One region of the Arthrobacter sp. Ms25 genome, then DNA from elsewhere that is predicted to be linked to it. Evidence: predicted binding sites of a transcription regulator. Region 1 holds the regulator's gene; the other holds the start of a gene.
What was found. The regulator HrcA, encoded in region 1, represses chaperone genes, less so after heat shock. The targets are predictions, from matches to a motif close to TTNGCACTCGNNNNNNNCGAGTGCNAA.
Positions count from the first base shown of each region.

Region 2: groES (co-chaperone GroES) is a predicted target of HrcA. The motif match lies at 10,726-10,752, and genes of this name have one in related genera.

Region 1 covers NZ_JBNHFP010000001.1:630,734-640,060, forward strand. Annotated here, with positions in the region: gene ybeY (rRNA maturation RNase YbeY) at 1-273, opposite strand, end outside; gene AC5RT8_RS02930 (PhoH family protein) at 270-1,322, opposite strand; gene AC5RT8_RS02935 (GerMN domain-containing protein) at 1,729-2,700, shown strand; gene AC5RT8_RS02940 (16S rRNA (uracil(1498)-N(3))-methyltransferase) at 2,714-3,481, opposite strand; gene dnaJ (molecular chaperone DnaJ) at 3,483-4,622, opposite strand; gene hrcA (heat-inducible transcriptional repressor HrcA) at 4,728-5,741, opposite strand; gene AC5RT8_RS02955 (DUF3097 family protein) at 5,901-6,749, shown strand; gene AC5RT8_RS02960 (DUF4870 domain-containing protein) at 6,867-7,295, shown strand; gene hemW (radical SAM family heme chaperone HemW) at 7,312-8,544, opposite strand; gene lepA (translation elongation factor 4) at 8,541-9,327, opposite strand, start outside.
Region 2 covers NZ_JBNHFP010000004.1:258,118-278,980, forward strand. Annotated here, with positions in the region: gene tsaB (tRNA (adenosine(37)-N6)-threonylcarbamoyltransferase complex dimerization subunit type 1 TsaB) at 1-92, shown strand, start outside; gene rimI (ribosomal protein S18-alanine N-acetyltransferase) at 122-607, shown strand; gene tsaD (tRNA (adenosine(37)-N6)-threonylcarbamoyltransferase complex transferase subunit TsaD) at 604-1,686, shown strand; gene AC5RT8_RS12780 (glutamate--cysteine ligase) at 1,748-2,893, opposite strand; gene AC5RT8_RS12785 (shikimate 5-dehydrogenase) at 3,055-3,870, shown strand; gene AC5RT8_RS12790 (class I SAM-dependent methyltransferase) at 3,867-5,081, opposite strand; gene AC5RT8_RS12795 (MalY/PatB family protein) at 5,136-6,287, shown strand; gene AC5RT8_RS12800 (hypothetical protein) at 6,284-6,586, opposite strand; gene AC5RT8_RS12805 (iron ABC transporter ATP-binding protein) at 6,707-7,465, opposite strand; gene AC5RT8_RS12810 (iron chelate uptake ABC transporter family permease subunit) at 7,503-8,519, opposite strand; gene AC5RT8_RS12815 (ABC transporter permease) at 8,512-9,552, opposite strand; gene AC5RT8_RS12820 (siderophore ABC transporter substrate-binding protein) at 9,620-10,561, opposite strand; gene groES (co-chaperone GroES) at 10,893-11,189, shown strand; gene groL (chaperonin GroEL) at 11,271-12,881, shown strand; gene guaB (IMP dehydrogenase) at 13,087-14,604, shown strand; gene AC5RT8_RS12840 (GuaB3 family IMP dehydrogenase-related protein) at 14,734-15,873, shown strand; gene AC5RT8_RS12845 (glycerol-3-phosphate dehydrogenase/oxidase) at 15,938-17,662, shown strand; gene AC5RT8_RS12850 (PTS sugar transporter subunit IIA) at 17,760-18,236, shown strand; gene AC5RT8_RS12855 (SURF1 family protein) at 18,292-19,113, shown strand; gene AC5RT8_RS12860 (DUF3817 domain-containing protein) at 19,110-19,526, shown strand; gene guaA (glutamine-hydrolyzing GMP synthase) at 19,610-20,863, shown strand, end outside.

The sequences.
Region 1 (9,327 bases):
GAGCACAATGTCGCCGAGCACCCCGGCCGGGGTGATGCTTCCCGCGGTGCCGGGGCGCAGTTCGTCCATGGGAAAGGACAGCACATCCGTGGGACCGGGCAGGTCCATCCACTCGATGTGCAGTTTCTCTATGGCATCCTCATCCACGAGGATGATGGACAGGTCTGCCTCGGGGTGTACGTAAAGGCTGTCCAGCAGGTACCGGCCCAGGCGGGCCAGTTCCTCTTCGTCGACAGCCGGTGCGCTGGATTCGTTGTTTACTTCGACGCTCATGAGCGGGACTCCCTGCTGTGCCCGCCCGTGGAGCGGTTTCCGTTTCGACTTTCTGTCCGTGCTGCGCTGCTTCGGCGGGTTTCGTCCCATTCGCTGTAGGCGGTGACAATGTCACTGACCAGGCGGTGCCGCACTACGTCCACGGCCTGCAGTTCGGAGAACGCGACGTCGTCGATCCCGCCCAGGATGTCGTGGACAATGCGCAGGCCGGATGCGGTGCCGCCCGGGAGGTCCACCTGGGTGACGTCGCCGGTGACAACCATCTTCGAGCCGAAGCCGAGGCGGGTCAGGAACATTTTCATCTGTTCGGGCGTGGTGTTCTGGGCCTCGTCGAGGATGATGAACGCGTCATTGAGGGTCCGGCCGCGCATGTAGGCCAGCGGGGCCACCTCGATGGTGCCCGCAGCCATCAGGCGCGGAATCGACTCGGGATCCATCATGTCGTGGAGGGCGTCATAGAGCGGACGCAGGTACGGATCGATCTTGTCGCTCAGCGTGCCGGGAAGGAACCCCAGCCGCTCCCCCGCTTCGACGGCGGGACGGGTGAGGATGATCCGGTTGACTTCCTTCTGCTGAAGCGCCTGGACCGCCTTTGCCATGGCCAGGTACGTCTTGCCGGTACCGGCGGGCCCGATGCCGAAGACCACCGTGTTGCGGTCGATCGCGTCGACGTAGTTCTTCTGGTTCAGGGTCTTGGGCCGGATGGTCTTACCACGCGTGGAAAGGATGTTCTGGGTCAGGACGTCGGCCGGGCGGTGCGTGCTCTGGTCCTTGAGCATGCTGATCAGCTGTTCGAGGACCTGCGGTGTCACCCGGGTGGAATTGCGTGCCAGCACGCGCACCTCATTGACCAGGCGTACGGTCTGCTCCACTTCCGCAGCCGGACCGGAAACGGACAGTTCGTTTCCGCGCACCATCAGGCTTACCTCGGGATTTGCCGTCTCAATGATCCTGAGCGCCTCGTCATTGGCCCCCAGCGACTGGACCATGTGTTCCGTGGAGTCAAAGACTATTGTCTGGTTATCCAGCCGTATGGTGCCGATTTCCATTGAAGATTCGGTCATATAGACGGCCTTTTCAGGCCTTTCATCGCCCCTTAGAGAGTCTGTTTTCTGGTCAAGCCGGGTGGTTATCGCCTGGTGGAGGTACCGGCACCGTTCCGCTACGTCAACGCCCGCATACAGGCGAATATTTCCCGTAGTTCCGGCGGCGCAGTTTCGGCAGCGGTGCCCGGCTGCGATCCTGCGCGGGTCCCGGCACGCCTGTCCGCTACGTAAATCTTACTTGATGGACTCCGCAGGGGGCGGAGCAGCTTCGGTTTTATCTCGGGCCAGCAACGGTGATGTCTCAATCGTGTTTCAGTCCGGGCGGAACCCCTCCCTGAGCACCGAAGGGCCCGAAACCGTGTGTAAAGGTTGATGGCGTACCTTTTCGCATTCGGCCCCAGGAGGATAGATGGACACCGGAACCAACCACGGTCCGTCCTGCCCCCGCGGGCTCCGGCGGCGCAGCGTCCCCGCCGTATCACTGCTGGCTGCGGCCGCGCTGGCCATGGGCGGATGCGGCGTTGTCGCCGAGAATCCCACCATCACCATGCCTTCGTCCTTCCAGAGCGCCGGGACTGCCGGGGCGGCCCCCATGACCATTTCCCCGCCGGCGGAGGAGAGTCCGGTCGGGACCCTCATGCCCGTGTACTGGCTGGGACTGAACAACTCAACCGTGAGCCTGTACCGGGAATTCCTTACCTCGGAGAACACCGGCGACCCCATCGGGGAAGCAGTGCTCGCCATGACCGCGGGCAGCCCGCTGGACCAGGACTACTTCACCCCGTGGCACTCGGCACGGAGCGTGACGGCGTCGATTTCCAGTAAGAACGTCATCACGGTGGACATTTCCTCGGACGCGTTCAAGGGATCCCTCGATGCAGGGATGGCCTACCGGGCGGTGCAGCAGCTGGTGTACACCGCCACCGCCGCAGCTGCCAACGCGGGTTTGACCAGCGTGGGGCAGCAAAGCAGCGTGATGATCCTCGTGGACGGCAAGGAAGGTTACACTGCCTTCGGCCACGTTCCGCTGGAGGAACCGATCAGCCGGGATCCGGCACTGGTGGCCCCGATCTGGGTGATTGACCCGCAGGAGTCGCAGGTCAAAGGCACCGACGTCCTGATCAGCGGCACCGCGGTGGCGCAGCCGGCAGAACTGCACTGGCGCGCCGAACCCATAGTGGACGGCAGGCCGTCCGCTGTTGCCACCGCCTCCGGCACCCTGGAGCTGGGTGAAGCCCCGGGCGGGACCGGTGAGTTCACAGTCACCGCCTCCCTCGCCCCCGGCGAATACAATCTCCGGGTCTACTACGTCGGGCAGGAAGCGGCGGGAGACTCCAAACGCATCACCGTCAGCGATTCGTCCCGGACCCGGGACCAATAGCCCGGGCCGCTTCCTACCAGCGGCCGAGCAGCTGGTTCAGTACCGCCAGCGCCGAGGGTCCGGCAGTCGAGGAACGCAGGACGTGCGGTCCCAGCCGCACGGCCACCGCCCCCGTACTGCGCAGGGCGTCCAGTTCGGCGGGACTGATGCCGCCTTCGGGCCCTACAACCACCGCAACGGTTGCGGCCGCCTCGCCCGGACCGCGCCCGTCGAGGTCCCGCACAGCCTCGGCCAGGGGCATGTCGGCTTCCTCGTGCAGGACCAGGACCAGGTCCAGGTCCGCCAGCCGCCCCGGAAGGGCGCGGCTGTCCAGGGCCGGTTCCACCACCGGGATGCGGGAGCGCCGGGACTGCTTTGCTGCGGCAAGGGTCAGTGCCTGCCATTTTGCCTGTCCCTTGGCCGCCTTCTCCGCACGCCAGCGGACAATGCTTCGGTCGGACTGCCACGGGATGACGGCATCCACACCCAGCTCCGTAGCTGCCTCGACCGCCTGCTCGTCCCGGTCCCCCTTGGCCAGCGCCTGCACCAGGACAAACCGTTCGGACGCTGCCGGTTCCTCCAGGACGTTCTCCACCCGCAGCTCAAGGACCGAGGCACCGGTTTCGGTCACCGTTCCGGTAAGCCGGCGCCCGGCGCCGTCGACCACGTCAACGCTTTCGCCGACGCCGAGGCGCTTGACGGAGACGGCGTGCCGGGCCTCGGATCCCTCAAGGCGGAAAATGTCTCCGGCGCCGGCCGCTGCCACCCGTGCCGGGTCACCGAAGAAAATCGGGTTGGTCATCTCAGAGGTTGCCCAGACGGTCCCGAAGCTTGGCGAACACACCTGTGCCGGAGCTGTTGAGGCGTCCCTCGCTGTATTCCTCGCCGCGCAACTTTGCCAGCCGCCGGAGCAGTTCTTCCTGCTCGGAGTCCAGCTTCTGAGGCGTTTCCACATGCAGATGCACCCGGAGGTCGCCGCGGCCGTGGCCGCGCAGGTGGGTGACGCCGAGGCCGTTCAGAACGGATACCTCGCCGGACTGGGTGCCCGGCTTGACCGTGATCTCCCGTTCTCCGTCGAAGGTCTCCAAGGCTACGGTCGTGCCGAGCGCGGCAGCAGTCATGGGTACCGTCAGTGTTGCGTGCAGGTCATCGCCCTCACGCAGGAACGTCGGGTCATTGTTGACCCGGATCTCAACGTAGAGATCGCCGGCAGGTCCGCCGGCAAGACCGGCTTCGCCCTGCCCGCCGAGCTGGATCCGGGTGCCGGTGGCGACGCCGGCCGGGACCTTGATGGTCAGGGTCCGGCGGTTGCGGACCCGGCCTTCTCCGGAGCACTCGTGGCAGGGATCGGGGATCACGGTGCCGAAGCCGTTGCAGGTTCCGCAGGGTGCGGAGGTCATGACCTGGCCCAGGATGGACCGGACGGCCCGCTGCACCTGGCCGGTGCCGTGGCAGATGTCGCAGGTACGCGGCGAGGTGCCCGGCTGGCAGCAGGAGCCGTCGCAGGTGGGGCAGACGACGGCGGTGTCGACGTCGATCTTCTTGTTGGTGCCGAAGACGGCGTCCTTGAGGTCGATCCGGACATTGATCAGCGCGTCCTGGCCGCGGCGGCTGCGTGATGCCGGTCCGCGTCCGCCGCCGGGCGCGGCGCCGCCGAAGAAGGTGTCGAAGATGTCCTGGAAACCGAACCCCTGGGCGCCGAAGCCGCCGCCGCCGAAGCCGTTGTCGTTACCGTTTTCATTGCCCGTGGTGTCGTAGATCCGCCGCTTTTCGGGATCGGAAAGCACCTCGTAGGCGTGCGTGACCGCTTTGAACTCGTCGGAGGCACCGGGAGCGTTGTTGACGTCGGGATGCAGCTTGCGGGCAAGCTTCCGGTACGCCTTCTTGATTTCTTCACCGGTGGCGTCTCGTCCGACGCCCAGAACCTGGTAGTGATCGCTCACTCGTGCACATCGCTTTCCTGTATTGCGTGCCTTCAGAGTTTGAAGGCGGAGTTTGGAGTTCCGCCGGGAGCCCCGGCGGTCGGTCCGCAGCTGCTGGGGACCGGGCTAGTTGTTCAGTATTCGGGACAGGTACCTGGCCACGGCCCGTACTGCTGCCATGGTGGTGGGATAGTCCATCCGGGTGGGACCGAGAATGCCGACCTTCGCCGTGGCATCGGGACCGTAACCCGTCGCCACCACCGACGCTTCGGACAAGCCGCCGTGCGGATTCTCCCGTCCGATCCGAACGGCAACCCCGCGGGCATCCTGCTCCATTTCCGACAGCAGCCGCAGCATCACCACCTGCTCCTCGAGTGCTTCAAGTATCGGACCGATGGTCAGCGGGAAGTCTACAGTGGAGCGGGCCAGATTGGCGGTGCCGGCCATGACGAGGCGGTCCTCGCGGTTAATGCCGGCCAACTGCTCCAGGCAGTGGCCCAGCGCACTGCCCACGCGGCGGCGCTCCGCCGGCAGGGAAGCCAGGGCATTGGCCAGCTGGCCGGTGATGCTGCTCAGGGGCGTTCCCGCCAGCACGGACAGGAAGTGCTGGCGCAGGTCCATCAGGTCGGGCTCCGTGACCGGATGGGGTACGGCAATGACCCGCTGTTCCACCCGTCCCGTGGTCGAAATCAGGACCACCAGCACCTGCGCCGGCGCCAGCAGTACGAATTCAATGTGCCGCACCTTGGCATTGCCCAAGTGCGGGTACTGCACTACGGCCACCTGGTTGGTCAGCTGGGACAGCAGCCGGACCGTGCGGTCCATGACGTCGTCGAGGTCATCCGCTTCCTCCAGCAGGGAGGAGATGGCACGGCGCTCCGGAGCCGAGAGCGGCTTCACATCGGAAATACGGTCGACGAACAGGCGGTAGCCTTTGTCGGTGGGGATGCGGCCGGCCGAGGTATGCGGGGCCGTAATGAGCCCTTCTTCCTCGAGGGCAGCCATGTCGTTGCGGATGGTCGCTGAGGAAACGCCCAGGTGGTGGCGTTCCACGAGCGCCTTGGATCCTACGGGCTCACGGGAATGGACGTAGTCCTCAACAATGGCGCGGAGGACCTCGAGTCGGCGTGGCTCACTCATGGTTTCCCTCCCTGTTGATCGGCGGGCTGAGCGCCGGACGTTTAGCACTCACAATGTTCAAGTGCTAAGTCTAATACGGAACAGCAGCGTTGCTAGCATTGAGGAACCCGCGGCCCGCTGCGGTTTCCACCTGATCAGAACCGTTAGTGAGGCAACTTCGTGTCCAGCTTTTCCTGGGGTCCGCAGGACATCACCGCCCCTGCCCGGACGGCCCTGCGCAAAGTCGGTGCCGACACAGGCCTGGTCCTGGAGGATGTTGCCTCGGGCTGGGTGGGCGCTGTGGTGCGCGTGGAGAAATCCGGCGGGCTGCATCTAATGGTGCTGGAGGACCGCCGCGGCAAGACGAAGTCCTTCGAACTCGGTTTCGGCTTCCTGCTGGAGGGCGAGCCGGTGGAAGTGGTCCCCGCAGCGGCGGCCGCGGCGAAGACGGGCCCGGCCCGGACTGCGTCGGGCTCTGTCCGGGTGGCGAACCAGCGCGCCCGCACCGCCCGCGCCAGCAGGATCTGGGTTGAGGGCAAGCACGATGCCGAACTGGTGGAAAAAGTGTGGGGCGATGACCTGCGCGTGGAGGGAATCGTCGTCGAGCCCCTCCACGGCGTTGACGATCTTTATTCCGCTGTCCGGGAGTTCGCGCCGGGCCCGGGGCGGCGGCTGGGGATCCTGGTGGACCACCTGGTGCCGGGCTCCAAGGAATCCCGGATCGCGGCGGAGGCAATGACGTCTCCCGGGGCAGCGGGCAATGTCCTCATTGTCGGGCACCCGTACGTCGATGTCTGGCAGGCAATCAAGCCGTCCGTGATCGGGCGCAGCGCCTGGCCCGTGGTTCCCCGGCACCTGGACTGGAAGACCGGCATCCTGCAGGGGCTGGGCTGGCCGCACCGCGACCATACCGACGTCGCCATGGGCTGGAAGAAGCTCTTGGGACAGGTGAACAGTTACGCGGACCTGGAACCGTCGCTGCTCGGACGGGTGGAGGAAGTCATCGATTTCCTGACCGTTCCCGGGTGAGATCTACACCGCACCGGCTGTGGCATTTCCGTACGGAAGTGCCTGAACCAGTACGCTTAGGGAATACGTAGTAGCGGACCGACCCTGTGTCACCATGAACAAAAAGGAACTAACGCCGTGTCCAACACACGCCAGAACCACCAGACCCGGCCGGAAGATTCAGGCGCAGCGCAGCGTCCGGTCTACCAGGGCGCACCGGCCAATGCGCTGCCGCTGACGGCATCAGAGGACCGGCAATGGGCAACCTTGGCGCACTTCGGCGGGATCCTTGCCTTTGTACCGTCGCTGATCATTTACCTGGTCTTCCGCGACCGGGGTCCCTTCACTGCCCAGGAATCCAAGGAAGCCCTGAACTTCACGCTTCCGCCCAGCATTGTGGCCCTCATCGTCTGGGCACTGTCCTTCATCCCCGAGGTCGGCGGGTTCTTCGCCGTCCTTAATGCTCTGATCTGGGTCTATGTGACGGTGTCCTCAGTGATTGCGGGCATTGAATGCAACCGCGGACGCCCGTACCGCTACCCGCTGAACCTGCGCCGCATCAAGTAGCCGGCCGGGACACAGGTCAGTCCGGCAGCAGCCGCCGGACCACGGCATCGGCCAACAGCCTGCCCTTCGGCGTGAGGAGGACCTTTCCGGTCAGCGCCGCCCGCGGATCCACGAGCCCGTCAGCCATCAGTCCGGCAACGGCCAGCCGCCCGGATTCGCGCAGCCGGTCCAGGGCCAGGCCCTCGGCCAGGCGGGTACGCAGCATGATGTCTTCCATGTAGCGCGTGTCGGCGTCGAGCGTCTCCCGGCCGACGGCGGGTGACTCCCCCGCGGCGATGCGCTGGGCGTAGGCGGTGGGATGCTTGGCGTTCCACCAGCGCACCCCGCCGGCATGGGAGTGGGCTCCCGGGCCGATGCCCCACCAGTCATCGCTGCGCCAGTAAGCCAGGTTGTGCCGGCACTGGTCCTCCGGGGTGCGGGCCCAGTTGCTGACCTCGTACCAGTTCAGCCCGGCTGCGCTCATCATCTCGTCCGCCAGCACGTACTTATCCGCATGGTCGTCGTCATCGATGGGCGGCACTTCGCCGCGCCGCATCCGGGCGGCAAGCTTGGTGCCTTCTTCGATGATGAGCGCGTACGCGGAGATATGGTCCGGTTCGTAGCTCAGGGCTTCTTCCAGCGAACGCTTCCAGTCCGCCATGGACTCGCCCGGCGTCCCGTAGATCAGGTCTACGGAGACGTGCAGTCCGGCGTCGCGCGCCCACTGCACGGCCTGCGGAACGCGCGACGGCGTGTGCGTGCGGTCCAGCACCGCCAGCACGTGCGGGACGGCGGACTGCATGCCGAAAGACACGCGGGTGAAGCCGGCGTCGGCCAGCAGCTGCAGGGACTCCGGGGTGACCGAATCCGGATTCGCTTCGGTGGTGACTTCCGCACCGGGAGCCAGGCCCCACTGGTCGACGGCGGTGCGCAGGATCAGCGCAAGGTCCTCGGCCGGCAGCAGCGTGGGAGTGCCGCCGCCGAAGAAAACCGTGCCCATGCGGCGTTCCGGCAGGCCCGAGCGCCGAAGGGCGTCGGCTGCGAACACGACTTCCCGGGCGGCCGTTCCCCCGTACGCGTCCTGCGAGGCACCGCCGCCGAGTTCAGTGGCGGTATAGGTGTTGAAATCGCAGTAGCCGCAGCGGACCGAGCAGAACGGAATGTGGACGTACAGTCCGAAATTCCGGTCCGCTGCACCGTCCGCAGCCTGTGCGGGCAGGAGTCCGTCGGCGGGTGCCGGGTCTCCGAGGGGTAAGGCGCTGGGTGTCACTTCTTGGATTTGTCCTTGGATTCGTCAGAGGAAAGCGCGGCTACGAAGGCTTCCTGCGGAACTTCCACGCGGCCTACCATCTTCATGCGCTTCTTGCCTTCCTTCTGCTTTTCGAGCAGCTTGCGCTTACGGCTGATGTCGCCGCCGTAGCACTTGGCAAGCACGTCCTTGCGGATGGCGCGGATGGATTCGCGGGCAATGATGCGCGAGCCGATGGCGGCCTGGATGGGGACCTCGAACTGCTGGCGCGGAATGAGTTCGCGCAGCTTGCCGGTCATCATCACACCGTAGGAGTAGGCCTTGTCCTTGTGGGTAATCGAGCTGAAGGCATCCACCTGTTCGCCCTGGAGCAGGATGTCCACCTTGACCAGGTCGGCGACCTGTTCGCCGTCGGCCTTCCAGTCCAGCGAGGCATAGCCGCGGGTCTTGGATTTGAGGACGTCAAAGAAGTCGAACACGATCTCGGCCAGGGGCAGGCGGTACCGGATTTCCACCCGGTCCTCGGAGAGGTAGTCCATGCCGCCCAGGACGCCGCGGCGGGACTGGCACAGCTCCATGATGGCGCCGACGAATTCGCTCGGTGCCAGGATCGTGGCCGAGACCATCGGCTCGCGGACCTCTTTGATCTTGCCCTCGGGGTATTCGCTGGGGTTGGTCACCGTGACCACGCTCTTGTCCTCGAGCGTCACCTCGTACTCCACGTTGGGGGCCGTGGAGATCAGGTCCAGGTTGTACTCACGCTCGAGGCGTTCACGGGTGATTTCCAGGTGCAGCAGGCCCAGG
Region 2 (20,863 bases), on a different contig from region 1:
TGGTGCGGGGACTGCCGCTGCTGCCCAGCACCCCGCTGTACCTGCGCGAGTCCGACGCCAAGGTCCCCGGCCCGCGGAAGCGTGCACTGTGACTGCCGCCGGGACCGTGCGCATCCGGCGCATGGACGCCGCTGACATCCCCGCCGTCGATGCCCTGGAACGACGGCTGTTTCCCGTCGACGCGTGGCCGCTGCAGATGTTCCACGACGAGCTGGCCCAGACCGAAACCCGCTCCTACTACGTGGCGGTGGACCCGGCAGGAACAGTAATCGGCTATGCCGGCCTGATGTGCGTGCTGCCGATCGCTGATGTCCAGACCATCGCCGTCGTCCCCGAGAGCGAAGGAGCCGGCATCGGCTCGCGGCTGCTCACCACCCTGGTGGAGGAAGCGAAGCAGCGCGGCGCGGAGGACGTGCTCCTGGAAGTGCGTGACGACAATCCGCGTGCCCAGCGCCTGTACCGCTGGTTCGGCTTTGAACAGATCCATGTCCGGCCGCGCTACTACCGCGACGGCGCCTCAGCGCTGATCATGCGCCTGCCCCTGGCCGGGTGGACGGGTTCTCCGGTGCCGGCCGGGACCGCAACAGAAACGAAGGACAGTAAATGAACCGCACCGACCCCTTGGTGCTTGGCATCGAATCCTCCTGCGATGAGACCGGGATCGGCATTGTCCGCGGGACCGAACTGCTGACCAACACGGTCTCTTCCTCGATGGAGGAACATGTCCGGTTCGGCGGCGTCATTCCCGAGATCGCCTCCCGCGCGCACCTTGATGCCATGGTTCCGGCGCTGCAGGCAGCCCTTGCCGAAGCGGGCGTGACGCTTGCCGACCTCGACGCCATTGCCGTGACCTCCGGCCCGGGCCTCTCCGGCGCCCTGATGGTGGGGGTCAGCGCAGCGAAGGCACTGGCCCTGGCCACCGGCAAACCGCTCTACGCGATCAACCACCTGGTGGCGCACGTGGGTGTGGGCGTGCTCGACGGCGGCGAGCTGCCGGAAAACCTCGGGGCACTGCTGGTCTCCGGCGGGCACACCGAGGTCCTGCGCGTAGCCAACCTCACAAGCGACGTGGAACTGCTCGGTTCCACCATTGACGACGCCGCGGGCGAGGCTTACGACAAGGTGGCCCGCATCCTCGGACTGGGCTATCCCGGCGGACCGGCAATCGACCGGCTGGCCAGGGACGGCAACCCGAAAGCCATCCGCTTTCCGCGCGGCCTGACCCAGCCCAAGTACATGGGCACCGCAGAGGCGCCGGGACCGCACCGTTACGACTGGTCCTTCTCCGGCCTCAAAACGGCGGTGGCCCGCTGCGTGGAGCAGTACGAGGCCGCCGGGCAGGAACTGCCCGTGGCGGACATTGCCGCGTCCTTCCAGGAGGCCGTGGTGGACGTGATCACCGCCAAGGCAGTGCTGGCCTGCACCGAGCACGGGATTACCAACCTGCTGCTGGGCGGGGGAGTGGCCGCCAATTCACGGCTCCGGGCCCTGACCGGGGAACGCTCCGCGGCGGCGGGCATCACGCTGCGCGTCCCGCCGATCTCCCTGTGCACCGACAACGGCGCGATGGTGGCCGCCCTCGGTGCGCAGGTGGTCATGGCCGGCGGCGAACCCTCCGGGATCGGCTTCGGCACGGACCCGTCACTGCCGGTCACCAGCATCCACCTGGCGCCGGCCGGCGCGTAGCCGGCCCCGGCGCCGGAGGGCCCCGGCGGAATACCGCCGGGGCCCTCCTATGTCCGGCCGGTCAGGCGCGGCGGAGCTGCCGGATACCGTCCATAACGACGGCGCGCAGGTCGCCGTCGTTCTCTTCCGCCACCCGGCGCTGCTGCTGGTAGCCGGCGCCGCGCTCGATGATGGTCCGGACGTCGGCCAGTTCGGCACTGCAGCCCAGCTCGGCGGCAATCGGCGCCAGCCGGGGCAGGACGTCTTCGAGCAGGTGGTCGGTGACCAGCTTCTCGTTGCCCTCGGCATCAAGGATCACGATGGCGTCCAGCCCGTACCGGGCCGCCCGCCACTTGTTTTCCTGCACGTGCCACGGCGGCATGGTGGGGATGGTGCCGCCGGCGTCAATGATCGAGGAGAACTCGTGTACCAGGCACTGGGTCAGGGCGGCAATGGCGCCTACGTCCTGGATATCGGCCAGCCCGTCGCAGACCCGCATCTCGATGGTGCCCAGTCCGGGGACGGGACGGATGTCCCAGCGGATTTCACTGATCGAATCGATGACCCCGGTGGTGAACATGTCCTCCACATAGGACTCGTACTCGGTCCAGGAACCGAACTGGAACGGCAGCCCCGCGGTGGGAAGCTGCTGGAACATCAGGGCACGCTGGGAGGCGTAGCCGGTGTCCTCGCCGGACCAGTAGGGGGAGGAAGCCGACAATGCCTGGAAATGCGGGAAGTAGTTCACCAGTCCGTCCAGGACGGGCAGGACCTTGTCCCGGCTGTCCAGCCCCACATGGACATGCACCCCGTAGATGAGCATCTGCTGGCCCCACCACTGCGTCCGGTCGATGAGCTTGGCGTAGCGTTCCTTGTCCGTGACCGGCTGCGAACGCGGGGTGCTGAACGGGTGCGACCCGGCGCAGAACAGTTCCACGCCCATCGGATCGGTCACCCGCCGGACCGCAGCGAGGGAGCGGGAAAGATCCGCTTTGGCCTCCGCCACCGTGCTGCAGACGCCGGTCACCAGTTCAACGGTGTTCTCCAGCAGTTCCTGCTTGATGTGCGGGTGCTCGTCGTCGACATGGAGCGCGGGGTCGTTGATGTTCACGCCGCGCAGCACCTCGTCCGCCACGGAGACCAGGTCTCCGGTGGTGCCGTCCACAAGGGCCAGTTCCCACTCGACTCCCAAGGTTGACTGGGCCGACTTGGCGAACTCGATTTCCAAACTGTCTCCTGCTGTATGCGCTGCGACTGAAGTACCCGGACCCGCATCTATTGCGTTGAGAACCGTACCAATCCTATAGCCGCAGGCGCGGTGGCCGGGCCCCGGCCACCGCGCCCGCTGCGAAACCGGGGGCCGTTCTCCCGCACGGACATAATGGGTAGATGCCGATCCTGAACAAAGACATGACCCTGTGCATTTCCCTGGCCGCGCGGCCCAGCAACATCGGTACGCGCTTCCACAACTACCTGTATGACCAGCTGGGGCTGAACTACGTCTACAAAGCCTTTGCCCCGGCGGACCTGGCGCAGGCCATTGCCGGGGTGCGCGGCCTGCCCATCCGCGGCTGTGCGGTGTCGATGCCGTACAAGGAAGACGTGATTGCCCTCGTGGACCGGATGGACCCGTCCGCGAAGGCCATCGATTCCGTGAACACGATCGTCAACGACGACGGCGTGCTCACCGCCTACAACACCGATTACCTGGCCATCGCCCGGCTGCTGCGGGACCACCGGGTCCCGGCCACGCACTCGGTGCTGCTGCGCGGCTCCGGCGGCATGGCCAAGGCCGTGGCCGCAGCCCTGCGGGACGCGGGGTTCTCCGACGTCACGGTGGTTGCCCGGAACGAAGCCGCCGGGCGTGCGCTCGCCGACCAGTACGACTTCGCCTGGCAGGCGGAGCCCCGCACGTCCACGGCGGACCTGCTCATCAATGTCACCCCGCTGGGGATGTCCGGGGCGGACGAAGACGTGCAGTCCTTCGGAGACAGCGCCGTAGCCGCTGCCAAGGTAGTGTTCGACGTCGTCGCGCTGCCCGCGGAAACCCCGCTGATCACCTCCGCCCGCGCCGCCGGGAAACCGGTGATCACCGGCGCCGAAGTCATTGCCATCCAGGCGGAGGAACAGTTCGTGCTCTACACAGGGGTACGCCCGACCCCGGAGCAGGTCCGCGAAGCCAGCGAGTTCTCCCGGGCGTCCTAGGCCGGAACCGGTTCCACCACCAGGGCCACGCGGTCCTCACCGATCCGGGTGAGGACCAGCGTCGCCTTGTTCGGGCCTTTCCCCGAGCCGGTGAGCAAGGCCTTGCGGACCTCCTCCGGCGTCACGGACATGCCGCGCTTCTTGATGTCCAGGACACCGATGCGCTTCTCCCGGACCCAGGCCTTCAACGCCCTGATGTTGTAGGGGCGTACCTCGAGGATCCGGTAGGCCCGGGCAAACGGGGTTTCGCGCAGTTCCGGGGCGCAGATGTACGCGATGTGCGGATCCAGGAGGTGCCCGTCCAGGGTGGCCGCGACGTCGGCCACCAGGCCGGCCCGGATCAGGGCACCGTCCGGTTCATACAGGTAACCCTCCGCAGGTCCCGTGGCCACGTCCTGGGTGCCGGCGTCGTAATCCACCGGGGAGGTGAGTTCCGCTGCACCGCCGGCACCGATCACCAGCGCGGCGCGCCGCACGCCGTCCCGGCGCAGCGCATTGAACCACAGGGTCGCCTCGGTGACGTCGCCGTCCACGGAAACCCACTGCACTTCGCAGTCCGCCGGCAGCGCCTCATGCGGGATGCCCGGGCCCATTTTCACCCCGACGGGCAGGCCGGCATCTGCCAGGGACTGCACGAAGGACAGGGGAGGGGAGAAGGCCTCCGGATCGAAGATGCGGGTGGTGCCCGACGTCGACGTGGTCCGGCGCGCCGGATCCAGCCACACGCCGTCGAACCCGGCCAGGTCGAAGTCCTCGGCCCGGCCCTGGACCACCGTCGCCTCCGGCCAGGGCATGAGGTTGATGGTGGCGGCTGCGGCAGTGATCTCATCCAGTTCGACGGCGGTCACCTGCCGGTCCAGGGTGGCCAGGGCGAGGGAATCGGCGCCGATCCCGCAGCCGAGGTCCGCCACCTTCTCCAGTCCGGCCTCCTGGTAGCGCCGCGCGTGCAGGGCGGCCACGTTCAGCCGGGTGGCCTGCTCCAGCCCGGGGGCGGTGAAGACCATGTGCTCGGCGAACGGGCCGAACTTGCCCCGCGCCTTCATCCGCAGCTTCGCCTGGGTGAGGACGGCGGCGACCAGCTCGGGGGCATGCCCGGCCTTGCGTAGATCCGTGTTCAGCTTCAGGGACTCGGATTCGAGATACGGGGGGAGCGAGTTCAGCAGCTGCCATCCCTCGGGGGTCAGAACATGGGCAAGGGAAGTATCGGGCATGCCCTCCAGCCTAGTTGTTCTGCCTGCAGGCACGTTAGCTGTAGGTTGGGCGGCATGACGAAGATCGCCGCCGAGCCGCTGGCAGCGCTGCGGGCCCGGACCAGCTACAAATGGCAGACCTATCCCGCCGATGTGCTGCCGCTGTTCGTGGCCGAAATGGATTATCCGCTGGCCGGGCCGGTGCAGCAGGCCATCATCGGGCGGGTACTGGCCTCGGACACCGGGTACATTGCCGGGCCGGAACCCGTGGCGGAGGCCTTGGCCGGCTTCGCGGCCAGGACCTGGGGCTGGGAGGTTGATCCGGAGGACGTGCGGAGCACCACGGACGTGAGCGTGGCGATTGTGGAGTGCCTGCGGCAGGCCGTACCCGTGGACGGCAGCGTGGTCATCACGCCGCCGGTCTATCCGCCGTTCTTCGAACTTCCCCTGGAAGCCGATGCCTCCGTGGTCCCGGTGCCGCTGCTGTCCGGCAGCGGGGGTTGGGAACTGGACCTGGCGGGACTGGAACGGGCATTTGCCCGCGGCGCGGATGCCCTGCTGCTGTGCAACCCGCACAACCCCTTGGGGCTGGTCCATTCAGCCGACACCCTCCGGGCGCTCGCAGACCTCTCGGCACAGTACGGCGTGGCCGTGATCAGTGACGAGATCCATGCCCCGCTGACCTATGAGCCGGGGGAGTTCACCCCGTACCTGACCGTGTCCGGGAATGCGCGCGACTACGGCCTCTGCGTTACCGCCGCGAGCAAGGGGTGGAATATCGCCGGCACCAAGTGCGCCGTGATGGTGGCGCAAAGCGAGCGCACCCGGCTGATGCTGGGGTCCATGCCCGAGGAGGTGTCGGCGCGGACGAGCATCCTCGGCCTGCATGCCACGGCGGCGGCCTACAACGACGGCGGCCCCTGGCTCGCCGGAGTGATGGAGTCCCTCAGCGCCAACCGGCAACTGCTGGGAGAGCTCCTGGCGGACCGGCTGCCCGGCGTGACCTACCGTCCGCCGTCGGCAGGGTACCTGGCCTGGCTGGATTTCCGCGCCCTGGGCTGGGGAGACGATCCCGCGGCGGCAGCCCTGGACCGGGCACGGGTGGCATTGGAACCGGGCCTGAGGTTCGGGCCCCAGGGCGCCGGATACGTACGGCTGAACTTCGCCTGCTCTCCGGAGGTATTGACGGAGGCTGTGGCCCGCCTGGCTGCTGCCGGCGGGCTTTAGGCCGCCGGAGCCAGGACGCGCAGCTGGCCGGGCGAAAACGGTTCCCGGACCGGGCGTCCCGTCAGCACCGGCAGGGACCCCGTTTCCGAGCTCCGTACCAGGCCCGCCAGGACGTCCCCGGCCACGCTGGCCTTCTGCAGGTCCAGGACCACGTCCAGGCCGGGGAGGGCGGCATTGGCCCGCCGCGCCAGCACATACAGCACACCGCTGTTTTCTGCCGTGACCCGTCCGCGCACCACAAGGCGTGCCTGCCGTGTTTCCAAGTCGAACCGGACAGCGACGCGCAGCTTGGACTCCATGGCGGGTCCTTCCGTGAAGACCGGATAAGTGGGGTCTTTCAACGTAGGAGCAGCCCCCGGCGGGGCGCAATGGGCCCGGAGCAAAATGGCCGTTCTTACGGGGCAGCCGGGAACGGCGGCTCAGGCGAAGTAGACGCCGATCCGGTTGCCGTCGATTTCCTCGATGCGGATATCGATGTCGTAAATGTCCTTCAGGACCTCCGGACGCATGATGTCCGACGGCGGCCCCTGGTGGATCAGCCGGCCGTTGCACATGGCGATGATGTCGTCGGAATAGCAGGAGGCAAAGTTGATGTCGTGGATGACCAGGACCACGGTCTTCCCGAAGTCGTCGGTAAGCCGGCGCAGCAGCCGCATCATTTCCACGGAGTGCTTCATGTCCAGGTTATTCAGCGGCTCATCGAGCAGCAGATAGTCGGTATCCTGCGCGAGCACCATGGCAATGAACGCCCGCTGCCGCTGGCCGCCGGAGAGCTCGTCCACGAACCTGTCGGCCAGATCGGCCAGGTCCAGGTAGGCCATTGCCTGGTCGATGTGGATTTTGTCCGCGGGGCCGGGGCGGCCGCCGTTGTGCGGGTACCGGCCGAAGCCGACCAGGTCCCTTACCGTCAGGCGGACGGTGAGGGAATTGTCCTGGCGCAGAATGGCCATTTTCCGGGCAAGGTCGCGTCCGGGGGCGGCAACGACGTCGAGCCCGTCCACGGAGGCCGACCCGGAGTCCATGGGGAGCAGGCGGCTGATCATGGACAGCAGGGTCGACTTGCCGGCACCGTTGGGTCCGATGATCGAGGTGATGCCGCCTTCCTTGATCTCACAGCTCACCCCGTCCACTACAACCGTGGAGGAGTAGCGTTTGGTAACGCCGTTGACGGAGATCATGATGCGGGGCCTTTCGAGCGGTGCACGGGGAGGACGGTCATTTCACCTTTCCCCGCAGGAGCAGGACGAGGAACACGATGCCGCCCACGAATTCAATGACGATGCTTAGCGCGGTGTCGAAATCGAAGATCCGCTCCAGCACCAGCTGGCCGCCCACCAGGGCGATGATTCCCAGCAGCACGGCAATGGGCAGCACCGCGGCATGGCGGAAGTTGGCACACAGCTGATAGGCCAGCGAAGCCACGAGCAGCCCGAAGAAGGTCACCGGTCCCACCAGTGCAGTGGACACCGCGACGAGCACCGAACAGATGATCAGCGTGAGCGTCACTGCCCGCTTGTGGTCCACCCCGAGGTTCACGGCGGTATCGCGGCCCAATGCCAGGACATCGAAGGAGTGGCGCATCCGCCAGGCCAGGGAACTGACGATTGCGACGGCGACGGCGGAGTACCCCAGCAGGGCGGCGTCGACATTGTTGAAGCTGGCGAAGAACAGGTCCTGCAGGATGATGAATTCGCTGGGGTCGATGAGCACCTGCAGCAGCGAGGAAAAGCCGCGGAACATGGTGCCGAAGACAATGCCGACCAGCAGCATCAGGTGCAGCGATTTCCCGCCGCCGGTAAACAGCCAGCGGTAGAGCAGGAACGAGAACCCGACCATTAGCAGCACTTCAAGGCAGAAGCGGACCGGTGCTCCCAGCGACAGCAGGGCGCCGCCGCCCAAGGCGAACACCAGGACGGTTTGGATCAGCACATAGAGGGCGTCGAAGCCCATGATCGACGGCGTGAGGATGCGGTTGGCGGTGACGGTCTGGAACAGGACGGTCGACACCCCGACGGCGTAGGCAACCAGGATCATCGACCCCACCTTGATTGCCCGGCGGGGCAGGGCGTACCCGAGGTTGCCGCGCAGCTCGATGGTCATGAAGACCGCAATCAGGGCAGCGGCGACGATGCCGAGCGTGATGATCCAGAACTTCGCCGGAACGGAGCGGACGGGACGCCGGCGGTGTTCCGTAAGTGCTGCCGGCAGTGCGCTGGCGGACGTCTCAGGCATGGGAACCGCGCTTGCGTAGGAGAAGGTACAGGAAGATGACGCTGCCTACGGCGGAGACCACTACGCCGACCGGGATTTCGTAGGGGTAGCGGATGGTGCGCCCGATGATGTCGCAGAGCAGGACGAAGCCCGCGCCGAAGACGGCAACCCAGGGCACTGCCCGGCGGACATTGTCACCGATCAGCAGGGACACCAGGTTGGGCACGATGAGGCCGAGGAAGGGGATGGAGCCGACACTGACCACCACCACGGCGCTGATCAGCGAGACAATGACCAGTCCGAGCGCCATGACCCGGTTGTAGTTCAGGCCGAGGTTGGTGGTGAAGTGGGCCCCCATGCCGGCGACCGTGAACCGGTCTGCGGCCAGGTAGCCGATGAGGGTCAGGGCACCCACGATCCAGAGCAGTTCGTAGCGGCCGCGCAGGACGCCGGAAAAGTCGCCGACCATCCAGCTGTTCAGGGTCTGCAGCAGGTCGGTGCGGTAGGCAAAAAAGGTGGTGACGGCGGAAATGACGCCGCCGAGCATGATGCCCACCAGGGGAACGATCAGGGTGTTGCGCAGCGGGATCCGGCGCAGCACCAGCAGGAAAAGCGCGGTGCCGGCGGCGGCGAAGACGGACGCCGTCGACATCTTCATAAACATCGAGGCGCCGGGCAGCAGCACGGTCACCGCCAGGATGCCCAGCTGCGCCGATTCCACCGTACCGACGGTGGAGGGCTCCACGAACTTGTTCCGCGCCATCAGCTGCATGATCAGGCCGGCCACGCTCAGGGCCATTCCTGCGAGGATGATGCTGAGCGTGCGGGGGAGCTGGCTGACCCAGAACAGCATGCGGGTGGTGGGGTCCCCGGCCAGCAGCGAGGACAGCGAAAGGTCGCCGACTCCGACGAACAGGCTCACGGCCGCCAACAGGACAACGGCGCCGGCCCCCAGGGCAAGTCCGGTGGTGGAACGCAGAAAGCGCCGCCGTTCCGGGGGAGCGGCGGCGGACGCGGGAGCCGGGTTTTTCGCCGGCGCGGCGGGGGCGGTCATAGATCGGTATCCAGTTCCTCCGCGGTCCGGCACGCCAGGTGCCGGACCGCGAAGCGCAGAGGTGCGGTTAGAGGGCGTCGTGGATGGTGTTGACCATGGTGTCCACGTTGTTCAGGCCGTACCCGACCAGGTACCAGCTGGCGGAGTCCAGCATGGTGATGTTGCCGTTCTGCGCGGCCTTGGTGCTCTTCACCAGTTCGTTGTCCAGCACGGCGGAGGCGGCTTCACCGGAGGTGCCGACGGCCACGTCGCGGTCAATCACGAACAGGTGGTCCGGGTTGGTGTCCGCGATGTAGTTAAAGGAGGCCTTTTCTCCGTGCTTGCCCTCGCCCTGGACTTCCGCCGCAGGTTCGACACCGAGGATGTCGTGGATGATACCGAAGCGGGAGCCCGGCCCGTAGGCGCTCATTTCCCCGCCGCTCGTCATCACAATCAGGCCCTTGCCGGCGTCGGCGGCGAGCTCCTTGGTGTCCTCCACCTTGCCTTCGAGGGCGGCCAGCTTGTCCTTCACCAGGTCTTCCTTCTGGAAGATCGAGCCGAGGGTCGTGGTGTTTTCCTTGAAGGAGTTCCAGGCATCGGCGTTGTCGACGCTCAGGTCGATGGTCGGCGCAATCTCGCTCAGCTCGTCATAGGAATCGGCAACCCGGCCGGAAATGATGATCAGGTCCGGTGCGCCGGCATTGATCGCCTCGAAGTCGGGTTCCTTCATGCTGCCGATCTTGGTGATGTCCTCTGCACCGTACTGGGAGAGGCTTTCCGGGAAGTTTGCAGCGGGCACGCCGTCGACATCAATGTCGAGGGCATCCATCGTGTCCAGGGCGCCGAGGTCGAAGGTGTAGACGGTCTCGGGGTTGACCGGAACCTCGGTGCTGCCCTGGGCGTGCTCGACCGTGACGGTCGATTCCTGTGCCGCTTCGACGTCGGCTTCTGCTGCATCGGTGGAGCAGGCGCTGAGCGCGAGGAGGGACACAAGGGCGGTTCCGGCCAGCAGGCGGGACTTAATGATCATGGGGGCTCCGGTGAGAGTCGTTGCGCCTATTCGGAATAGGTCACAGAAATGTTTTCTAATGCGCGCGCAGATGAAAACTATCCCGGTTAGGGGAGCCTAAGCAAATTCCGCCGTCATCTTCGGGCCGTGCAGGCGGGCTGACGGACTGCCGGCCGCTGAGGACACTGGCACTCACCTTGACCGAGTGCTAACCGTTGCATAAAGTCTGAGTTAGCACTCCGAACGTGAGGGTGCTAACTCCCGAAGGGAAAGCGCGAACCGGCACCGCGACGACGGCCAGCGCCAGACCAACGGCCCCATTCCGTTAGAAACTACGCAAAGGAGAGCCCGAGTGTCGGTCTCTATTAAGCCCCTTGAGGATCGTATTGTTGTCCGCCCGCTCGAAGCCGAGCAGACCACTGCTTCCGGTCTCGTTATCCCGGACACTGCAAAGGAAAAGCCCCAGGAGGGTGAAGTAGTTGCAGTTGGACCCGGCCGCGTTGATGACAACGGCAACCGCATCCCGGTTGACGTTGCCGAAGGCGACGTAGTCATTTACTCCAAGTACGGCGGAACCGAAGTCAAGCACGGCGGCCAGGAATACCTGGTGCTGTCCGCCCGCGACGTGCTGGCCGTCGTCGTTAAGTAGTTCCCCGAGAAAACCCCGGCCACATCCTGGCCGGGGTTTTCTGATGTAGGTGCAGATGTAGTTGTCGGAAAGGACACACACATGGCAAAGCAGTTGGAGTTCAATGACTCCGCCCGTCGATCGCTGGAAGCCGGCGTCGATAAGCTCGCCAACACGGTCAAGGTGACCCTCGGCCCGCGCGGCCGCAACGTCGTCCTGGCCAAGACCTGGGGCGCTCCCACCATCACCAACGACGGCGTCACGATTGCCCGCGAAGTCGAGCTCGATGACCCGTACGAGAACCTTGGCGCACAGCTGGCCAAGGAAGTTGCCACCAAGACCAACGATGTTGCCGGTGACGGCACCACTACGGCAACCGTCCTGGCCCAGGCCCTGGTCAAGGAAGGCCTGCGCAACGTTGCTGCCGGCGCCGCTCCCGGGCAGCTCAAGCGCGGCATCGAGGTGTCTGTTGACGCCGTTGCCAGGCGCCTGCTGGAAAATGCCAAGGACGTTGAAGGCAACCAGGTGGCCCACGTTGCCGCCATCTCCGCCCAGAGCACCGAGATCGGTGAACTGCTGGCGCAGGCCTTCGACACCGTCGGCAAGGACGGCGTGATCACCATCGAGGAGTCCTCCTCCACGCAGACCGAACTGGCCATCACCGAAGGCATGCAGTTCGACAAGGGCTACCTCTCGCCCTACTTCGTCACGGATCCGGAGCGCCAGGAAGCCGTCCTCGAAGACGCGCTGATCCTGATCAACTCCGGCAAGATCTCCTCGGTGGCCGAGTTCCTGCCGCTGCTGGAAAAGGCGCTGCAGGCCTCCAAGCCGCTGTTCATCATTGCCGAAGACGTCGACGGCGAAGCCCTGTCCACCCTGGTGGTCAACAAGATCCGCGGCACCCTGAACGTGGTTGCCGTCAAGGCTCCGGGCTTCGGCGACCGCCGCAAGGCCATGATGCAGGACATCGCGACCCTCACCGGCGCACAGGTGGTCAGCCCCGATCTGGGCCTGAAGCTGGACCAGGTTGGCCTGGAGGTCCTGGGCTCGGCCCGCCGGATCACCGTCACCAAGGACAACACCACCATTGTTGACGGTGCCGGTTCCGAAGCCGACGTTGCCGACCGCGTGGCCCAGATCCGTGCGGAGATCGAGCGCACGGATTCGGACTGGGACCGCGAGAAGCTCCAGGAACGCCTGGCCAAGCTCTCCGGCGGCATCGGCGTCATCCGCGTCGGCGCAGCCACCGAGGTGGAGCTGAAGGAAAAGAAGCACCGCATCGAAGATGCCGTGTCCTCCACCCGCGCCGCTCTCGAAGAGGGCATCGTGGCCGGCGGCGGTTCCGCACTGGTCCACGCCGCCCGCGCCCTGGACACGGACCCGGAGGTGACGAAGCTGGAAGGCGACGCCGCCACCGCCGTTTCCCTGGTGCGCCGCGCCCTGGCCCAGCCGCTGCGCTGGATCGCCGAGAACGCCGGCTCCGAGGGTATGGTCGTCGTCGCCAAGGTCGGTGAGCTGGAAGTCAACAACGGCTTCAACGCCGCCACCGGCGAGTATGAAGACCTCATTGCCGCCGGCATCATCGACCCGGTCAAGGTCACCCGCTCGGCCCTGCGCAACGCCGCCTCGATCGCTTCGCTGGTGCTCACCACCGAAGCGCTCGTCGTGGACAAGCCGGCCGAAGAGGATGACGACCACGGTCACCAGCACTAGGTAGCCGCCGCTCCGCGCCCACTGCGCTGAATAAGGGGCCCCGCCGCCGGAAGTATGCTTCCGGCGGCGGGGCCCTCGGCGTGTCAACCCTCACATGCGCCGGAGACCTTCGGGGCGGAATAGGGGCGGGCGGGCTTTCGTTTTACGATGGGTACAGGCTACATCGGGCCTTTTCCTTCCTCTCATCCCCGAAAGAGGCGCAGCTTTGAGTCAGCAGTACCCAGAACATGATCCGTTCGGCTTCGTCGGCCTGACCTACGACGACGTCCTCCTGCTGCCCGGCCCCACGGATGTCATTCCCTCCGAGGCGGACACCAGCTCGCGCCTCTCCAAGCGCATCACGGTCCAGACCCCGCTGCTTTCCGCCGCCATGGACACCGTCACCGAATCCCGCATGGCCATTGCCATGGCGCGCCAGGGCGGCCTCGGCGTAATCCACCGCAACCTGTCCATCGCCGACCAGGCGGAACACGTGGACCGGGTCAAGCGCAGCGAATCCGGCATGATCACCAATCCGGTGACGATTTCCCCGGGTGCCACCCTGCAGGAACTCGACGACCTCTGCGCGCATTTCCGCGTGTCGGGCCTGCCGGTGGTCGATACCGAAAACACCCTGCTGGGCATTGTCACCAACCGCGACACCCGCTTCATACCGCGTGCCGAATACCCCAACCGCAAGGTCGAAGAGGTCATGACCCGCATGCCGCTCATCACCGGCCGGGTGGGCATCAGCGCCGAAGAGACCATGGAGCTGCTGGGTAAGAACCGGATCGAGAAGCTGCCGCTGGTGGACGACGCCGGCAAGCTGCAGGGACTCATCACGGTCAAGGACTTCGACAAGGCCGAGCAGTACCCGCTGGCCACCAAGGACGACGAGGGCCGCCTGCGGGTCGGTGCTGCCATCGGCTTCTTCGGCGACGGCTACGAACGCGCCATGGCTTTGGTCGAAGCCGGCGTGGACCTGCTGGTGGTGGACACCGCCAACGGCCACAGCGCGGGCGTGCTGGACATGATTGCCCGCCTCAAGAAGGACCCGGCAGCCGCGCACGTGGACATCATCGGCGGCCAGGCAGCCACCCGCGAAGGGGCCCAGGCCCTCATTGACGCCGGTGCCGACGCCATCAAGGTCGGCGTGGGACCCGGTTCCATCTGCACCACCCGCGTAGTTGCCGGCGTCGGAGTTCCGCAGATCACGGCCATCTACGAATCCTCCAAGGCGGCCATCCCGGCGGGCGTTCCGCTGATCGCCGACGGCGGACTGCAGTACTCGGGCGACATCGGCAAGGCCATCGTCGCCGGCGCCGACACCGTGATGCTGGGCGGCCTGCTGGCCGGCTCCGCGGAAAGCCCGGGTGAGCTGGTCTTCGTCAACGGCAAGCAGTTCAAGTCCTACCGCGGCATGGGTTCCCTGGGCGCCATGCAGTCCCGGGGCAAGAACACCTCCTACTCCAAGGACCGCTACTTCCAGGCCGACGTCCCCAGCGACGAGAAGCTGATCCCGGAAGGCATCGAGGGCCAGGTGCCCTACCGCGGACCGCTCTCCGCCGTGGCGCACCAGCTGGTCGGCGGCCTGCGCCAGACCATGTTCTACACGGGTGCGCGCACCATCCCCGAGCTGAAGGCCAAGGGCAAGTTTGTCCGGATCACTCCGGCCGGACTGAAGGAATCCCATCCGCACGACATCATGATGACGGCCGAGGCGCCGAACTACGGACGCCGCTAGGTTTCTTGGCAACGGCAGCCCCTGCGATGTGCAGCGGGCTGCCGTTGTGCGTTAAAGCCCAGCGAAGCCGCCGGACCTAAAGCCGGGCGTCTTTAAGGCCGCAGCCGTCTGCTGGGATAACCTAGGGATGTGAGTAATGAGATAGAAATTGGCCGTGGCAAGCAGGGGCGCAGAGCCTATTCCCTGGACGATGTGGCGATAGTGCCCTCGCGGCGCACCCGCGACCCCCAGGATGTGTCCATCAACTGGCAGATCGATGCCTACCAGTTCGAAATGCCGGTCATCGGTGCCCCGATGGACTCGGTGATGTCCCCGGCCTCCGCGATTGCCCTGGGCAAGCTCGGCGGACTCGGCGTGCTGAACCTCGAGGGCCTGTGGACCCGGTACGAGAATCCGGAGCCGCTGCTGGATGAAATCGCCGCCCTCAGCAGCCGGAACTTCAGCCCCGAAGCCACCCGCCGGCTGCAGGAAATCTACAACGCTCCGATCCAGGCGGACCTGATCAGCTCCCGCCTGGCCGAAATGCGCGACGCCGGCGTCACGGTGGCAGGCTCACTCACCCCGCAGCGCACCCAGGAGTTCTACAAGACCGTCCTCGCCGCCGGCGTCGACGTCTTCGTCATCCGCGGCACCACCGTCTCGGCCGAACACGTGTCCAAGACCGTGGAACCGCTGAACCTGAAGCAGTTCATCTACGAACTCGACGTCCCCGTGATCGTCGGCGGAGCCGCCGGCTACACCCCGGCCCTGCACCTGATGCGCACCGGCGCGGCCGGCGTCCTCGTCGGCTTCGGCGGGGGAGCGACCACCACCACCCGGCGGGCGCTGGGCATCCACGCGCCCATGGCCACCGCCATCTCCGACATTGCCGAGGCGCGCCGGGACTACATGGACGAGTCCGGCGGCCGGTACGTCCACGTGATTGCCGACGGCGGCATGGGCACCAGCGGCGACATCATCAAGGCGTTCGCCATGGGCGCCGACGCAGTCATGCTGGGATCCGCGCTGGCCCGTGCCGAAGAGGCCCCGGGCCACGGCTGGCACTGGGGGCAGGAAGCACATCACAGCGAGCTGCCGCGCGGCGACAGGGTTCGGCTGGACACCGTCGGTCCGCTGAAGGAGGTCCTGTGGGGCCCCTCGCACCACACCAACGGCACCTCCAACCTCATGGGTGCACTGCGCCGGGCGATGGCCACCACCGGCTACTCGGACCTGAAGGCGTTCCAGCGCATTGAAGTGCTGGTCTCGCCGTACCAGTACAGCCTGTAAATACCGGCGCGCAGCCCCTAGAGTGGACGCAGCTACGGCAGGACCCTAGAGAGGAACCTGAACCATGACTGCAGACGCCCTGAGCCCCGCGTACCGGATCGAGGCCATGGACCGGCTTCGGGCCACAACCGCGCCGGGCAACGAGCTGGACATCCTGATTGTCGGAGGCGGCGTCGTCGGTGCCGGCGCCGCGCTGGACGCCGTGACGCGCGGGCTGAAGGTGGGCATGGTGGAGGCCCGGGACTGGGCGTCGGGCACCTCGTCGCGTTCCTCCAAGCTCATCCACGGCGGCCTGCGCTACCTGGAGATGCTGGATTTTGCGCTGGTCCAGGAAGCCCTGAAGGAACGCGGCCTGCTGCTGCAGCGGATCGCCCCGCACCTGGTGAAGCCGGTGGCGTTCCTGTACCCGCTGACGAAGCGGTTCATCGAACGGCCGTACGTGGGGGCCGGTATCTTCCTGTACGACACGATGGGGATGACCTCCGGAAACTCCCGCGGCGTGCCGATGCAGAAGCACCTGACCCGGCGGCAGACGCTGCGCATGGCCCCGAGCCTGAAGGATGACGCCATGGTGGGCGCCATCCGGTACTACGACGGGCAGGTGGATGATGCCAAGTACGTCGCGACCATGGTCCGCACCGCCTCGCACTACGGGGCCGCAGTAGTGAACCGGCTCGCCGTCGTCGACTTCCTGCGCGAGGGCGAACGCGTGGTCGGTGCCCGCGTCCGGGACCAGGAAACCGGCGACGAATTCGATATCGCCGCCAGCCAGGTGGTCAATGCAACCGGCGTCTGGACCGATGAAACCCAGGCGATGGTCACCGAACGCGGGCAGCTGAAGGTCCGCGCCTCCAAAGGCGTCCACCTGGTGGTGCCGCGGGACCGGATCCAGTCCACGGTCGGGATGATCCTGCGGACGGAAAAATCCGTGCTGTTCGTGATCCCGTGGGGCAGGCACTGGATTGTCGGCACCACCGATACGGACTGGCACCTGGACAAGGCCCATCCGGCGGCCACGTCCGCGGACATCGACTACATCCTCGAGCATGTGAACCTGGTGCTGAAGACGCCGCTGACCCGGGAGGACGTCGAAGGGGTCTACGCCGGCCTGCGGCCGCTGCTGGCCGGGGAAAACGATTCCACGGCCAAGCTTTCGCGCGAACACGTGGTGGCCCACCCGGTACCCGGGCTCGTGGTGGTGGCCGGGGGCAAGTGGACCACCTACCGGGTCATGGCCAAGGACGCCGTGGACGAGGCGGCCAGGGCGCTGGACGAGAAGGTGCCCGAAAGCTGCACCCAGACCATCCCGCTGCTGGGGGCCGTGGGCTACAAGGCGGCCTGGAACCGCCGGCACCGGACCGCCGACGAATACGGGGTGCATGTGGTCCGGGTGGAACACCTGCTCAACCGCTACGGGTCCATGGCCGAGGACCTGCTGGAGATCATCAAGGCGGACCCGACGCTGGCGGAACCGCTGCCCGGCGCCGACGACTACCTGCGCGCGGAAGTTGTCTACGCCACCACGCACGAAGGCGCCCGGCACGTCGAGGACGTCCTCGCCCGGCGGACCCGGATTTCGATTGAGTCCTGGGACCGCGGTGTTTCGGCGGCAGCGGTGGTGGCCGAACTGATGGCTCCGCTGCTGGGCTGGGACTTGGAACGGGTAGACAGTGAAGTTGCCCACTACCTGGCGCGGGTCGATGCCGAACGGCGCAGCCAGGAACAGCCCGATGACAAGAGCGCCGACGCCGCCCGCCTGGCGGCCGAGGACATCGCGCCGCGCATCTAGCGGGCGCCCTAACGGATGGAATGAAGAACACTCCTTGAACGAAGAACACCAGACCGTGCAGCATTCCCCGGTGCCGCACGGGGACGGGGAACTTAGCCTGAACGAAGCCGGGGCGGTACTGACCGACCCCGGGCTGGTGATCCTCGACATGGAGGCAGCCGACCGGTACGACGCCGCACGCCAGCTCGCGGAACGGCTCTACCGTGCCGGAAGAATCAGCAACCTGGAAAGGTTTTTGGAGCAGGTCCAGGCCCGGGAACACCAGATGGCCACCGGGCTGCCCGGAGGTATAGGCCTGCCCCACGCGCGCAGCGAGTATGTGCAGGAAACCTCCATTGCCGTGGGCATTGCCCGCTACGGGCACAGCGTGGACTTCGGTGCGGCGGACGGGCCGGCCACCGTGGTCCTGCTGGTTGCCACACCCGCGTCATCCTTCTCCCATCACCTGGAAGTCCTTGCCACCCTGGCACGGTCCCTGTTCCGGCCTGCCTTCCGCGATTCGCTGCGCCGCGCCAACGACGCCGAAGTCATTTCCGAACTGATCAATTCGTCGCTGGTCTTCTTCGACCACTGACGCGGACGCATCCCGTCATTGGGTTTTCTACAGCTTGACGAAGTACCGTTAACTCGTGCTCAAAACTGCCCTGCAGCCGCGCTGGATCGCCGGACTGCTCTTTGCCCTCGTCATCTCGACAGTGTTTGTGCTGTTGAGCCAGTGGCAGTTCTCCAGTGCCGAGACCGACGAATCCCGGGAGCCCCGGGTCACCGAGGACGTCCAGCCGCTGACCGAGGCCTTCACCCCGGGCAAGCCCATGTACGAGACAGAAGCGGACCAGATGGTCTCCTTCTCCGGCTCCTTCGACCCGGAGAAATCCGTGCTCGTGGAACAGCGGCTCCAGGACGGCGAGCTGGGCTACTGGGCCGTTACCGCCTTCACCGTCGACGGCGCCCCCTCGGGCGAATTCATTCCGGTGGTCCGCGGCTGGGTCTCCGACCCGGAGGACGTGACGGCCGCGCCGGAGGGCGATGCCGCCGTCGTCGGGCGCCTGCTGCCTTCCGAGGCCCCGCTGCCCGCGACGCCCAAGGAAGGCCGCGTGAGTGCACTTTCCACGGCGGAACTGATCAACCTCTGGGATGCGCCCGCCTACTCGGCGTTCGTCACGGCGACGGAAATCACCGTGGACGGTGCCGCCGTTGATCCGGGCAGCATGGAGACCGTGGTGGTTGACGCCCAGCCCGAGGAGACCCCGGTCAACTGGCTCAACATCTTCTACGCGCTCGAGTGGATCGTCTTCGCCGGCTTCTCCGTCTTCCTGTGGTGGCGCCTGGTGGCCGACGAGTACCAGCGCAGCCTCGAGGACGATGAGTACGAGGACGACGACGAGTACCTGGATTTCCCTGACGCAACCGAACCCGACAACGAACACCCCAGCAGCGAGGTAACCAAGTGAGCGAATCCGCAAGCACCGCCAAGGCACCGAGGAAAAAGAAGCGCCGGTTCGGCGGTACCCATGCCCAGATTCGTTCTGCCCTGAAGTTCTACAAGGTCTTTTCCTACGTCACGGGCGTCCTGCTGCTTGCCCTCGTGGTGGAGATGATCGCCAAGTACGGGTTCGATACCGAGATCATTGTCGGGGGCATCAACCTCTCCATCGGCGTGCTCATCCTGCACGGCTGGATGTACGTGGTCTACCTGCTCTCGGATTTCCGGCTGTGGCAGCTGATGCGCTGGCCGTTCTCCAAGTTCATCCTGATTGCCCTCGGCGGCGTTGTGCCGTTCCTCTCCTTTGTGGTTGAAGGGCGGATCCACCAGCAGGTCCTGGCCGAGCTTGAAGCCCATCCTGAAGCGGCCAAACGCTACTAGGGGAGCGGAGCGGGGGCGGCCCGGACTTCGGGCGGCCGCGGGCCGGTGTGCACGGCCGGCGGCGGGCCGACTATCCTTGAAACGTGACTAATCCCGCGACTGATCCCATTGAAGAGCGGCCCGTCCTCGTTGTGGACTACGGAGCGCAGTACGCCCAGCTGATTGCCCGCCGGGTGCGCGAAGCAGACGTCTACTCCGAGGTGGTTCCCCACACCTACAGCACCGAGCAGCTGCTCGCGAAGAACCCAGCTGCCATTATCCTCTCCGGCGGCCCCTCCAGCGTGTACGCCGAAGGCGCACCCAAAGTCGATGCAGACCTGTTCGACTCGGGCGTTCCGGTCTTCGGTATCTGCTACGGCTTCCAGGCGATGGCCGCGGCCATGGGCGGCAAGGTCGCCAAGACCGGGCTGCGCGAGTACGGCTCGACCGACGCACGCGTCGTCGGCGGCGCCCGGTCCATCCTCGAAGGCACCCCCGACGAGCAGAACACCTGGATGAGCCACGGCGACAGCGTGCAGGAAGCACCCGAAGGCTTCGACGTCCTGGCCAGCACCGCCGGCGCACCCGTCGCCGCTTTTGCGAACGAGGAAAAGGGCCTGTACGGCGTGCAGTGGCACCCCGAGGTCAAGCACTCCGCCCACGGCCAGGCCGTGCTGGAGAACTTCCTCTTCAAGGGAGCCAAGCTCGAACGCAGCTGGACCACCGGCAACATTGTCGAAGAGCAGGTTGCCCGCATCCGTGCCCAGGTCGGCAACTCGCGCGTGATCTGCGGCCTGTCCGGCGGCGTCGACTCCGCCGTCGCAGCCGCCCTGGTGCAGCGCGCCGTGGGAGACCAGCTGACCTGTGTCTTCGTGGACCACGGGCTGCTCCGCGAAGGCGAAGCCGAGCAGGTGGAACGCGACTTCGTGGCCGCCACCGGCGTCAACCTCTACGTCGCGAACGAGCAGGAACGCTTCCTGACCGCCCTCGCCGGCGTTTCCGACCCGGAAACCAAGCGCAAGATCATCGGCCGCGAATTCATCCGCGCCTTCGAAGAAGCCGAGCGGGCCATCATGGCCAAGGCCGAAGCCGAGGGCGAGCCCATCCGCTTCCTGGTCCAGGGCACACTGTACCCGGACGTCGTCGAATCCGGCGGCGGTGAAGGCGCAGCCAACATCAAGAGCCACCATAACGTGGGCGGACTTCCGGAAGACATGAAGTTCGAACTCGTGGAGCCCCTGCGGGCGCTCTTCAAGGACGAGGTCCGTGCCGTCGGCGCAGAGCTCGGACTGCCTGCCGAGATCGTCGGACGGCAGCCCTTCCCCGGCCCCGGACTGGGTATCCGGATCGTCGGCGAG